Regions from separate parts of the Neobacillus sp. D3-1R genome, predicted to be linked through region 1. Evidence: riboswitches for the same ligand, from Rfam matches in the RefSeq annotation. Region 1 holds a riboswitch; the other holds the start of a gene.
What was found. Region 1 has a riboswitch for lysine ahead of ACSBPO_RS21990 (ABC transporter substrate-binding protein). Riboswitches for the same ligand answer to the same signal wherever they lie in the genome.
Positions count from the first base shown of each region.

Region 2: it holds a riboswitch for lysine, as region 1 does, so the genes downstream of both, ACSBPO_RS16905 (aspartate kinase) here and ACSBPO_RS21990 (ABC transporter substrate-binding protein) in region 1, are expected to answer to the same signal.

Region 1 covers NZ_CP197471.1:4,373,631-4,378,341, forward strand. The annotation lists gene ACSBPO_RS21975 (Alp7A family actin-like protein) at 1-597, opposite strand, end outside; gene ACSBPO_RS21980 (amino acid ABC transporter ATP-binding protein) at 1,036-1,758, opposite strand; gene ACSBPO_RS21985 (amino acid ABC transporter permease) at 1,755-2,438, opposite strand; gene ACSBPO_RS21990 (ABC transporter substrate-binding protein) at 2,476-3,264, opposite strand; lysine riboswitch at 3,373-3,555, opposite strand; gene ACSBPO_RS21995 (M20/M25/M40 family metallo-hydrolase) at 3,742-4,711, shown strand, end outside.
Region 2 covers NZ_CP197471.1:3,281,273-3,285,983, forward strand. The annotation lists gene sdhA (succinate dehydrogenase flavoprotein subunit) at 1-44, opposite strand, end outside; gene ACSBPO_RS16895 (succinate dehydrogenase cytochrome b558 subunit) at 100-708, opposite strand; gene ACSBPO_RS16900 (YslB family protein) at 1,120-1,575, shown strand; gene ACSBPO_RS16905 (aspartate kinase) at 1,647-2,876, opposite strand; lysine riboswitch at 3,007-3,184, opposite strand; gene uvrC (excinuclease ABC subunit UvrC) at 3,253-4,711, opposite strand, start outside.

The DNA.
Region 1 (4,711 bases):
ATTATCCATAACTAAGTTGATATAAGCAGCAAAGCCTTCAGGATAGACCTTTACCTGATCAAATTTAATATTGACTTTTAAACCTTGGTATTTAGGCGTGACGAGGAATTCTACTTGATGGACGGAACTGAGGAGCTGTGATCGATAGCCAACGTCCTTTCCTTCTTTTACCTCTCTAAGTGGTAAGCCGGTTCCAAGGGTATAGTTTGCATCAATCACATTATTTATTTTTTTAAAAAGATTGGCGTTTTCGTCTCTTACGGCATCTAATGCCAGCGTCGCAAATAGCATAACTAAGGTTTGATCCTCTTCAGACTTGCTACTTCCAGGGTCTAATTCAGAGGCATTATCACTTTTCGTCGCTAAATTTCCCACACGGTAAATCACATTATTTTCTTTTAAAGCGGGGGAATGAACTCTTATATGAATACCATCCAACGGATCCTTATCATTTAAATCTTCAATCCCAATGACAGGTCTATCCTCCGTATCCCTTGCAATCACATTAGGTATGTATAGCTCATAAGCAGGTTTCCCAAAAAGTGCCTTTACACAATCATTTCCTACGTCAATTGCTGTAATTCTCGAAGTATTCATCGAATCATCCCTTTCCTTCTTAATCTATTCATATAGGTCATTTCTATAAAAACGATCCTTTATTAAAAGGGTATAGAAGCTTAATAGATGAATCAATAATGCGAAAGTTGTGTATCAAGAGGAACACCTATTTTGAAAATTGTATACATGATTAAAAAGTTGTGTACATAAACGACAAAGTTGTTTACACGATTACAAAGCTGTATACATAGCGCTACAACTAGAAGTGTACGGTTTTGTACACAAGAATACACTTTTGTATACATCAAGATTACGTTTTGTATACTTGTATACAAAACATAATCCTATAAAAAAACATTACTTTATTACCTATTTCATTCTATTATTTTAGTACTGTTTCTTTAATAGATATTTTTTTAGAAAGTAAAAAAGCCGTAGACAACGAAATTCGTCACACCTACGGCTTTTTCTGTTTTTTTATAAAATTTGCTTTAAGAACCGTTTAGTTCGTTCATGCTTAGGATTACTGAATATATCATCTGGATGACCTTGTTCAATGATATTTCCATCTGCTAGCATCACAACACGATCAGCCACTTCCCTTGCAAATCCCATTTCATGTGTCACGATCACCATCGTCATACCTTCACGCGCAAGATCCTTCATAACCTGTAATACTTCTCCAACTAATTCTGGGTCTAATGCAGAAGTAGGCTCATCAAAAAGCATGACTTTCGGTTCCATAGCTAAAGCTCTAGCAATGGCGACACGCTGCTTTTGCCCACCGGATAACTGATCAGGATAATAGTTTGCTTTATCCTCCAAACCTACTTTTTTCAAAAGGTTCATAGCCTTTTTACTGACATCAGCCTTCGTTTCTTTCCGTACAAACATAGGTGCTTCCATAATATTCTCTAATACCGTCTTATGTGGAAACAGGTTGAAATGCTGAAATACCATGCCGACCTTTTCTCTTATCTTATTTAAATTGGTCTTAGAAGCATCGATTTTTTCAGCATCTATGACAATATCTCCACTCTCTGCTACCTCTAAAAAGTTCAAGCAACGAAGAAGCGTACTTTTCCCAGAACCACTTGCTCCTATTAAAACGACTACTTCTTTTTCCTTTATCTCTAAATCGATATTTTTCAAAACATGTAATGAACCGAAGGATTTTGAAAGGTTTTTTATCGTTATCATGCGATTTTAACCTCCTTCGGTTTACTTACGTCTAATTTTTTCTCAAGACGGTTAGCAAACCAAGTGAAAATGAGAACAATAATTAGGTAATATAGTCCAACGACAAAGTATGTTTCAAACGGCATGTAGTTTTCACCTTGCACCGTTAGGGCTGTATTATATAAATCTGTAACGGAAATATAAGCTACCAGCGAGGAATCCTTTAAGCTAATGATAAACTGATTGGCTAAGGATGGGACTGCCCTTTTTAGCGCCTGTGGAAAAATGATTCGTCTCATGGCTAGTGAATAAGACATTCCAAGCGATCTTGCTGCCTCCATCTGACCGCGATCAATCGATTGGACGGCTCCTCTAAATATTTCAGCGATATAAGCGCCGGTATGAATCCCTAAAGCTAATGCTCCCGCTGTAAAACTATCTAACGTGACAAAATTAGCTAGTCCATAGTATAAAAACATAATTTGAACGATTAGCGGTGTCCCACGAATTACTCCAATATATATATCCGCTATTCGATTTAATAGTTTAATAGAAGAAATTTTAAAACCTGCAAATATTATCCCTATTATGGTTGCAAATAGTAGTGAGATTGCTGTAATCGATATCGTCATCCATGAAGCCTGTAAGAAGGCTATTCCATGCTCGGTTAGGATGCCGATTATATTGTGGAAAAAACTCATGATTAAGCCTCCTTAAGATTGCGTGGAATTTGTTCCATTATTTCTCCATAACATTGGTATTGAACCATTTCATACTAATTTTTTCATATGTTCCATCATCAATCATGGATTGAATTGCTTCGTTAATTTTATCTGCCAACTCTTTGTTACCTTCATTTACAGCGACACTTACGCGGTCTTCATTTAATAATTCACCAACTGCTTTAATCTTAAGGCCCTTTTCATTCATTGCGTTTACACCAACAATTTTATCTGTGATTACCGCATCTAAACGGCCTAACGCTAAATCCTGTAGAGCATTTACGTCAGTTGGATACCCTTTTACATCATCCGATAATTCATCGGCCATATCCTTCCAAGTACTAGCTTGAATCACACCAATTTTTTTACCTTTTAAATCCTCTTTTGATTGGATATCGGTGTTATCTTCTGCAATAAAGATCTGTGCACCTGACAGATAGTAAGGATTTGTAAAGTCAACTTGCTTATCACGCTCTGGTGTAGCAGTCATACTTCCTATGATTGCATCATATTTTTTCGCTTTTAAACCTTGAATGATCGTTTCCCACGGGTTAGTTACAGGGTTTGCTTCAAGACCAATTCTCTTCGCAATTTCTGTTCCAATTTCCACATCAAAACCAGTTAATTTTCCATCTTTTTTAAAATTTAATGGCGGGTACATACCCGTCATCGAGAATGTTAAAGAACCTTCCTTTACTAATTGCAGACCATTCTCTTCTTTTCCTGAACCGTTGCTTCCCTTTGCACCACAAGCAGATAAAATGACTAGCAATGCTGAAATCAAGATAATCGTAAGTTTTTTCATCGTTGTACTGTCCCCTTTTTTCAAAATTTAAAAAACGTTTAAAAATAAAAAAACACCGTCCCCTTCTGGGTATGACGGTGTCCTATACACCCTCGTTCTATAAGCATTGGTGAAGATAGTTCTCCACAATTCAAAAGAATTGTGACAGTTCTGCCCCTTTTCGAGTGCAGCCCCAGCTTTCTGAAACAGTGAGATTCAGCAGCTTCGGCGATTTATCCTTTTTCCTATTTTCATAGATTTCACTTCATCTCAAATAGGATACTCTTATAAATCGCGACCTCTACCCCATCTAATGCTTGCAAGATGAGGATTTTTATTCACATTTTTGTAACAATATACAAATTATATACACAGTATTTGATATATTACAATAGTAAAAATTTACAGTTTATTATAAAAATAAAATCCTTGACGTTTATTTCATCCATGATATACATTTTGTACAATACCAATTCTCAGAAAATGGGGGCTAAATGTATGTTGAACTGTCGTGAAGAAGTACTCGCTTTTACGAATCAACTTGTTAACATTGAGAGTATTGTTAACACAGAGGGCGAAAAGGTTATTGCCGATTCCTTACATAAGATGATTTCTTCTTTCCCATACTTCTCAAAAAATCCTTCTTACGTCACCGTTTCCCAAACGATAAACGATGATTTTGAAAGATACAATGTCCTTGCTTTTGTAAAAGGGACAAAAGGAACTAGCAAAAGAACGGTTATTTTAATGGGGCATATCGATACTGTTGGAATTGATGATTTTACTCAATTAAAAGATAAGGCATGCTATCCAGATGAACTGATGGAAGCACTTAAAAGTGAAGAATTGCCTGCTTCTGCTAAAGAGCAGTTAAACTCAGGAGACTGGTTATTTGGCCGTGGTGTCCTTGATATGAAGAGTGGCGTTGCTAGTCATCTTTATCTATTAAAATATTATTCTGAGCATCCTGATGAACTGGATGGAAATCTGGTACTACTAGCAGAATGTGATGAAGAGGATAGCTCACATGGTGTCCTTTCTGCTCTAAAAACACTTAAGGCCTGGAAGGAAGAGCATGGCTTTGAATATGTTGCAGCTATCAATGCTGATTTTGTTTCCCCTCGTTATGAAGGTGATCAAAACCGCTATATTTACAAAGGTACTGTTGGAAAGCTCCTTCCATCCTTCTTTATCACAGGGGCTGAAACTCACGTTGGTTCTGCATTTGAAGGTTTAGACCCTAACTTTATTGCAGCTGAACTGACAAAGCAGATTAACTATAATCCAGATCTTTGTAATGAAGCTCTCGGGGAAACAACTGTTCCTCCGGTATCATTAAAGCAAACTGATTTGAAGCCATCCTATACGGTTCAAACTGCGTTATCGGCGTATGTCTATTACAATTTCTTTATCCATTCTTGGTCACCAAAACAGGTTCTAGAAATATTAAAGGAGCAAGCGACCACTG
Region 2 (4,711 bases), 1.1 Mb from region 1:
CCGGCTAGTCCGCCACCGACAACGATCACTTTACCTTTACTCATCGTGACTCACTCCCTTATTTCGTAAATCTTTCAAATTTCGATAGTTTTTTAGGTATTAAATAAATGCTAATAATGTTGTTACAAATGCAATGGAAGTGGCAATAAATATCACTAAGGTCACGTATGTAGAAATAACTTGAGAACGAGGTGTTACTGTAATACCCCAGCTTACAAGGAATGACCATAGACCATTTGCAAAGTGGAAAGTCGTTGAAATGACCCCTACAATATAGAACCAGAACATGAATGGATTAGATAAAATATTCTCCATCATTTGGAAGTTAACTTCTGATCCGAATGCTGCTGCAACACGAGTTTCCCATACATGCCACGTAATAAAGATTAATGTAATAACCCCAGTAACACGTTGTAATAAGAACATCCAGTTGCGTAGGAATCCAAATCGACTTACGTTGTTTTTAGCAGTAAAAGCGATATAAAGTCCGTAGATTGCATGGAATAATAAAGGTAAGAAAATAACTAATGTTTCTAACAAATAACGAAATGGAAGATTTCCCATAAATTCTGCAGCTCGATTAAAGGATTCTTCCCCTTTTGTAGCAAAATGATTGACTACCATGTGCTGCATTAGAAAAAGTCCAACCGGAATTACCCCTAGTAATGAGTGCAATCTGCGATTAAAAAACTCTCGATTACCTGCCATAATGTACCCCCCTTGAATTTTTAAATGATATTCAGGTTTACCCTACCCATCTTCCCCTTGAAGAAAGAATAAAACCTGTTATCACTGTGAAAAAGTTTCGACACTTTTCTAACAATAATGTGACATGTTCATTTTACTCCCATCAAGTATGAGCGTCAAGAAAACGTATACAAATAATATTTTTTAAAAATAAGGTTTTTTCCCTTAATAACACGTGATTTTTCAAAAAATTTAGTTAACTTATTTACAAAAAAATTATATTATTTTCTAATCCGTTCATATTTGAATTCGGTCATAATAAATATGTTTTAGGATAAATATTTTCTATTACATCCAATTTCCATTCATTTTCTGTGTAACCATGGAACGATTTGATTATAATAGAATAATAGAAAGAGAGGGAGAAACACTTTGAAGAAAACCCGCAGTGATGACCACGTTTTATCTCTTGAAGAGATTTTGATTCCTTCATTTGGATACGAACTAGTTCGAGAAGAACTATTAACTAATATACTTGGTAAAGATGCTCCGGATATTTTATATTGGTCTGGCAAACGCCTAGCCCGTTCATATCCCCTAGACTCCTTATCCGATATCATTCAATTCTTCGAAAGAGCTGGGTGGGGCGAGTTAGCAATAAAAAGGGAAGCATCCAATGAAATTTCTTTTACACTTACTAGTCCACTTATTATTCATCGTTTACAACAAAATAAAGATTCACACTTTAAGCTTGAAACAGGATTTTTAGCACAGCAAATAGAGTTACAGACTGAGATGCTTGCTGAGGCCTATGAGCAAATTCATAAAAAAGTTGGATTGGTTGAAATTATAGTCAGATGGGATAAAAAAGATCGAATCCATGAATAATGAAGCAACCCAAAATATTAAAATCAAAGATAAAAAGGTGTCCCTTTAATGGGACACCTTTTTCTTTCTTATTATGCTTTTACTTTGTTTCCAGCCAACTCAAATGTATCGTGTAAAACTTGCACAGCTGCTAGCATACTCTTCTCTTCCACAACGGTTGAAACCTTAATTTCAGAAGTACTAACCATTTTAACTTGGATATTATTTTTCGCAAGTGCTTCAAACATTTCTGCAGCTACTCCAGGATTAGAAATCATTCCAGATCCAACAATTGACACCTTTGCTAAATCAACTTCACTTTCGATTCGTTCAAATTGAAGCGTTTCTTTATTGTTTTCTAAAACGTGTAGAGTTTCTTCCAAATCTTCTGTTTTAATAGAAAAGGACAAATTCGTTGTGTCAAATCCAGTTGTACTTTGAATAATGATATCGACATTAATATGATGGCTTGCTAATGTTGTAAAAATAGTAGAAAGACTTGTTAATGAATTAGCTAATCCAATGACAGTTACTCTTGTTATTTCATCTTCAAATGCCACACCACGGACAACTAAGTTTTGTTCCATGCTAACTTCCTCCTCAATGATCGTTCCAGATTCTCTTTCCATACTAGAACGCACCTCTAATGGGATATGATAATTTTTCGCGAATTCAACCGCTCTTGGGTGCAGGACCCCTGCCCCTAAGTTGGCTAACTCTAACATTTCATCATAGCTAACCGATAATAGTTTTCGAGCATCTTTAACATAGCGAGGATCCGTAGTAAAAACGCCTGTCACATCTGTATAGATATCACATTTATCAGCCTTTAAAGCAGCTGCAAGAGCTACTGCTGTTGTATCGGATCCACCACGGCCTAATGTCGTGATTTCCCCTGAATCGGTTACTCCTTGGAAACCTGCAACCACGACTACTTTCCCTTCAGTTAGTTTTTTTTCGATGGCTTTTGTATCGATGTTGGTAATACGAGCATTACTATGAACATCTTCAGTCATTATTCCAGCCTGCCACCCCGTATAGGAAACAGCAGAGATTCCTATTTCAGCCAGCGCCATCGATAATAAGGAAATCGTTACTTGTTCCCCTGTCGATAGAAGCATATCCATTTCTCTTTTTGACGGATTAGATGATAATTCTTTAGCTAAAGTGACCAATTGATCAGTCGTTTTTCCCATGGCTGAAACAACTACCACAACATCATTTCCGTTATTTTTTTCTTCTAATACGCGGGCAGCAACATTTTTAATTCTTTCTGCACTGCCAACAGAGGTTCCCCCGAACTTTTGAACAATTAAGCCCACAATTTCCCCTTCTTTCAATGGTTTACATTAATTAGCATTTACATTAGTATTTCCTAAAAAAACAATAAAAAAAGCAATAAGAGGTCGTCTCTCATTGCTTTAGTAAACGTAAATATAAATACGTACCACAATGTGAGATAGCTCTCCAAGATAACACATCTTGACAATCCTACATTTCTTAAACGCAGGACCAGCAAAGAAAGAAAAGAGACTTTCTTTACTTCGGCGAACATTCCTTTCAAAGTCCTTCACAGAAGCTCTATCTTCTCCGAACTTTTACTCTTAAGGCTCGCACCTCTACCTTCACTATTAAAATTAAAAGTGATTGTTATTAAATTTTCACTAATTATAGCACATGTATTTTTTGACGACAACCTTATTCTTGCAACTTTTTCAATAGTAAGTCTGCCACATTTGCAGGTATTCCAATAGAGGTGAAATCCTTTAACTTTGCTTCCTTCATTTTCTTCAAAGACCCGAAATGCTTAAGTAGCGCTTTTTTACGTTTTTCTCCAATCCCTTCGATTTCATCAAGTAGAGATTGGAAAGCTCCTTTTCCACGAATCTGTCTATGAAAGGTAATGGCAAAACGGTGAACCTCATCTTGTATTCTTTGTAACAAGTAAAATTCTTGACTCGTTCTTCCTAAGGGAACCATTTCCAGTGGATTTCCGAATAAAAGCTGTGAAGTGCGATGCTTATCATCTTTTGCAAGGCCAGCTAATGGGATATCTAAGCCTAATTCGTTTTCAAGAATATCTCGAACAGCCTCTATATGCCCCTTCCCACCATCCACAATAATTAAATCTGGGAGTGGTAAGTTTTCTTGGAGTACACGAGTATACCTGCGACGCACTACCTCTCTCATGGATTCATAATCGTCCGGTCCCTCAACTGACTTGATTTTGTATTTCCGATATTCTTTCTTTTCAGGCTTACCATCTATAAACACAATCATTGCTGATACTGGATTTGTCCCTTGAATATTCGAGTTATCAAAGGCTTCAATTCGATGCGGAGTATAAATCCCCATTGCTGCTCCTAAGTTCTCAACAGCCTTAATGGTTCGGTCCTCATCCTTTTCAATTAAAGAAAACTTTTCTTTTAGTGCAATGGTTGCGTTCTTTTCAGCTAATTTAACTAGTTCTTTTTTCTGCCCTTTTTGGGGTTGTATCACCTTAACCTCCAAAAGTTCTTCTACTATGGCAGAATCAATAGAATGGGGAATCAATATTTCTTTTGGCTTAAAATGATTAGCCTTTGTATAAAACTGCCCAAGGAACGTTAAGATTTCTTCTTCTGGCTCATTATAAATAGGGAAAAGAGAAATATCACGCTCTATTAATTTACCTTGTCTTACAAAAAATACTTGAACACACATCCAACCCTTATCCACTGCATAACCAAAAACGTCACGATCAGTAAAATCCGTCATCGTTATCTTTTGTTTTTCCATTGTTGCTTCAATGTGGAGTATTTTATCTCTAAACTCTTTTGCTCTTTCAAAATCTAATTCTTCTGCCGCTGCTGTCATCTTTTCAGAAAGATCCTTTTTAATGTCTTTATAGCCCCCATTTAAAAATCTAGTGATTTCATCGGTTAGCTGTTTATATTCAGACTCACTTACCTCTTTTACACAAGGGGCCAAGCACTGACCCATATGGTAGTAAAGACACACCCGATCAGGGAGGGTGTTACACTTTCTTAACGGATATAAGCGATCCAATAATTTTTTTGTCTCATTTGCACTCTGAACGTTAGGATATGGCCCAAAGTATTTTCCTTTATCTTTTTTCACTTGGCGCGTTGTAATCAGTCTCGGATGTCTCTCAGCC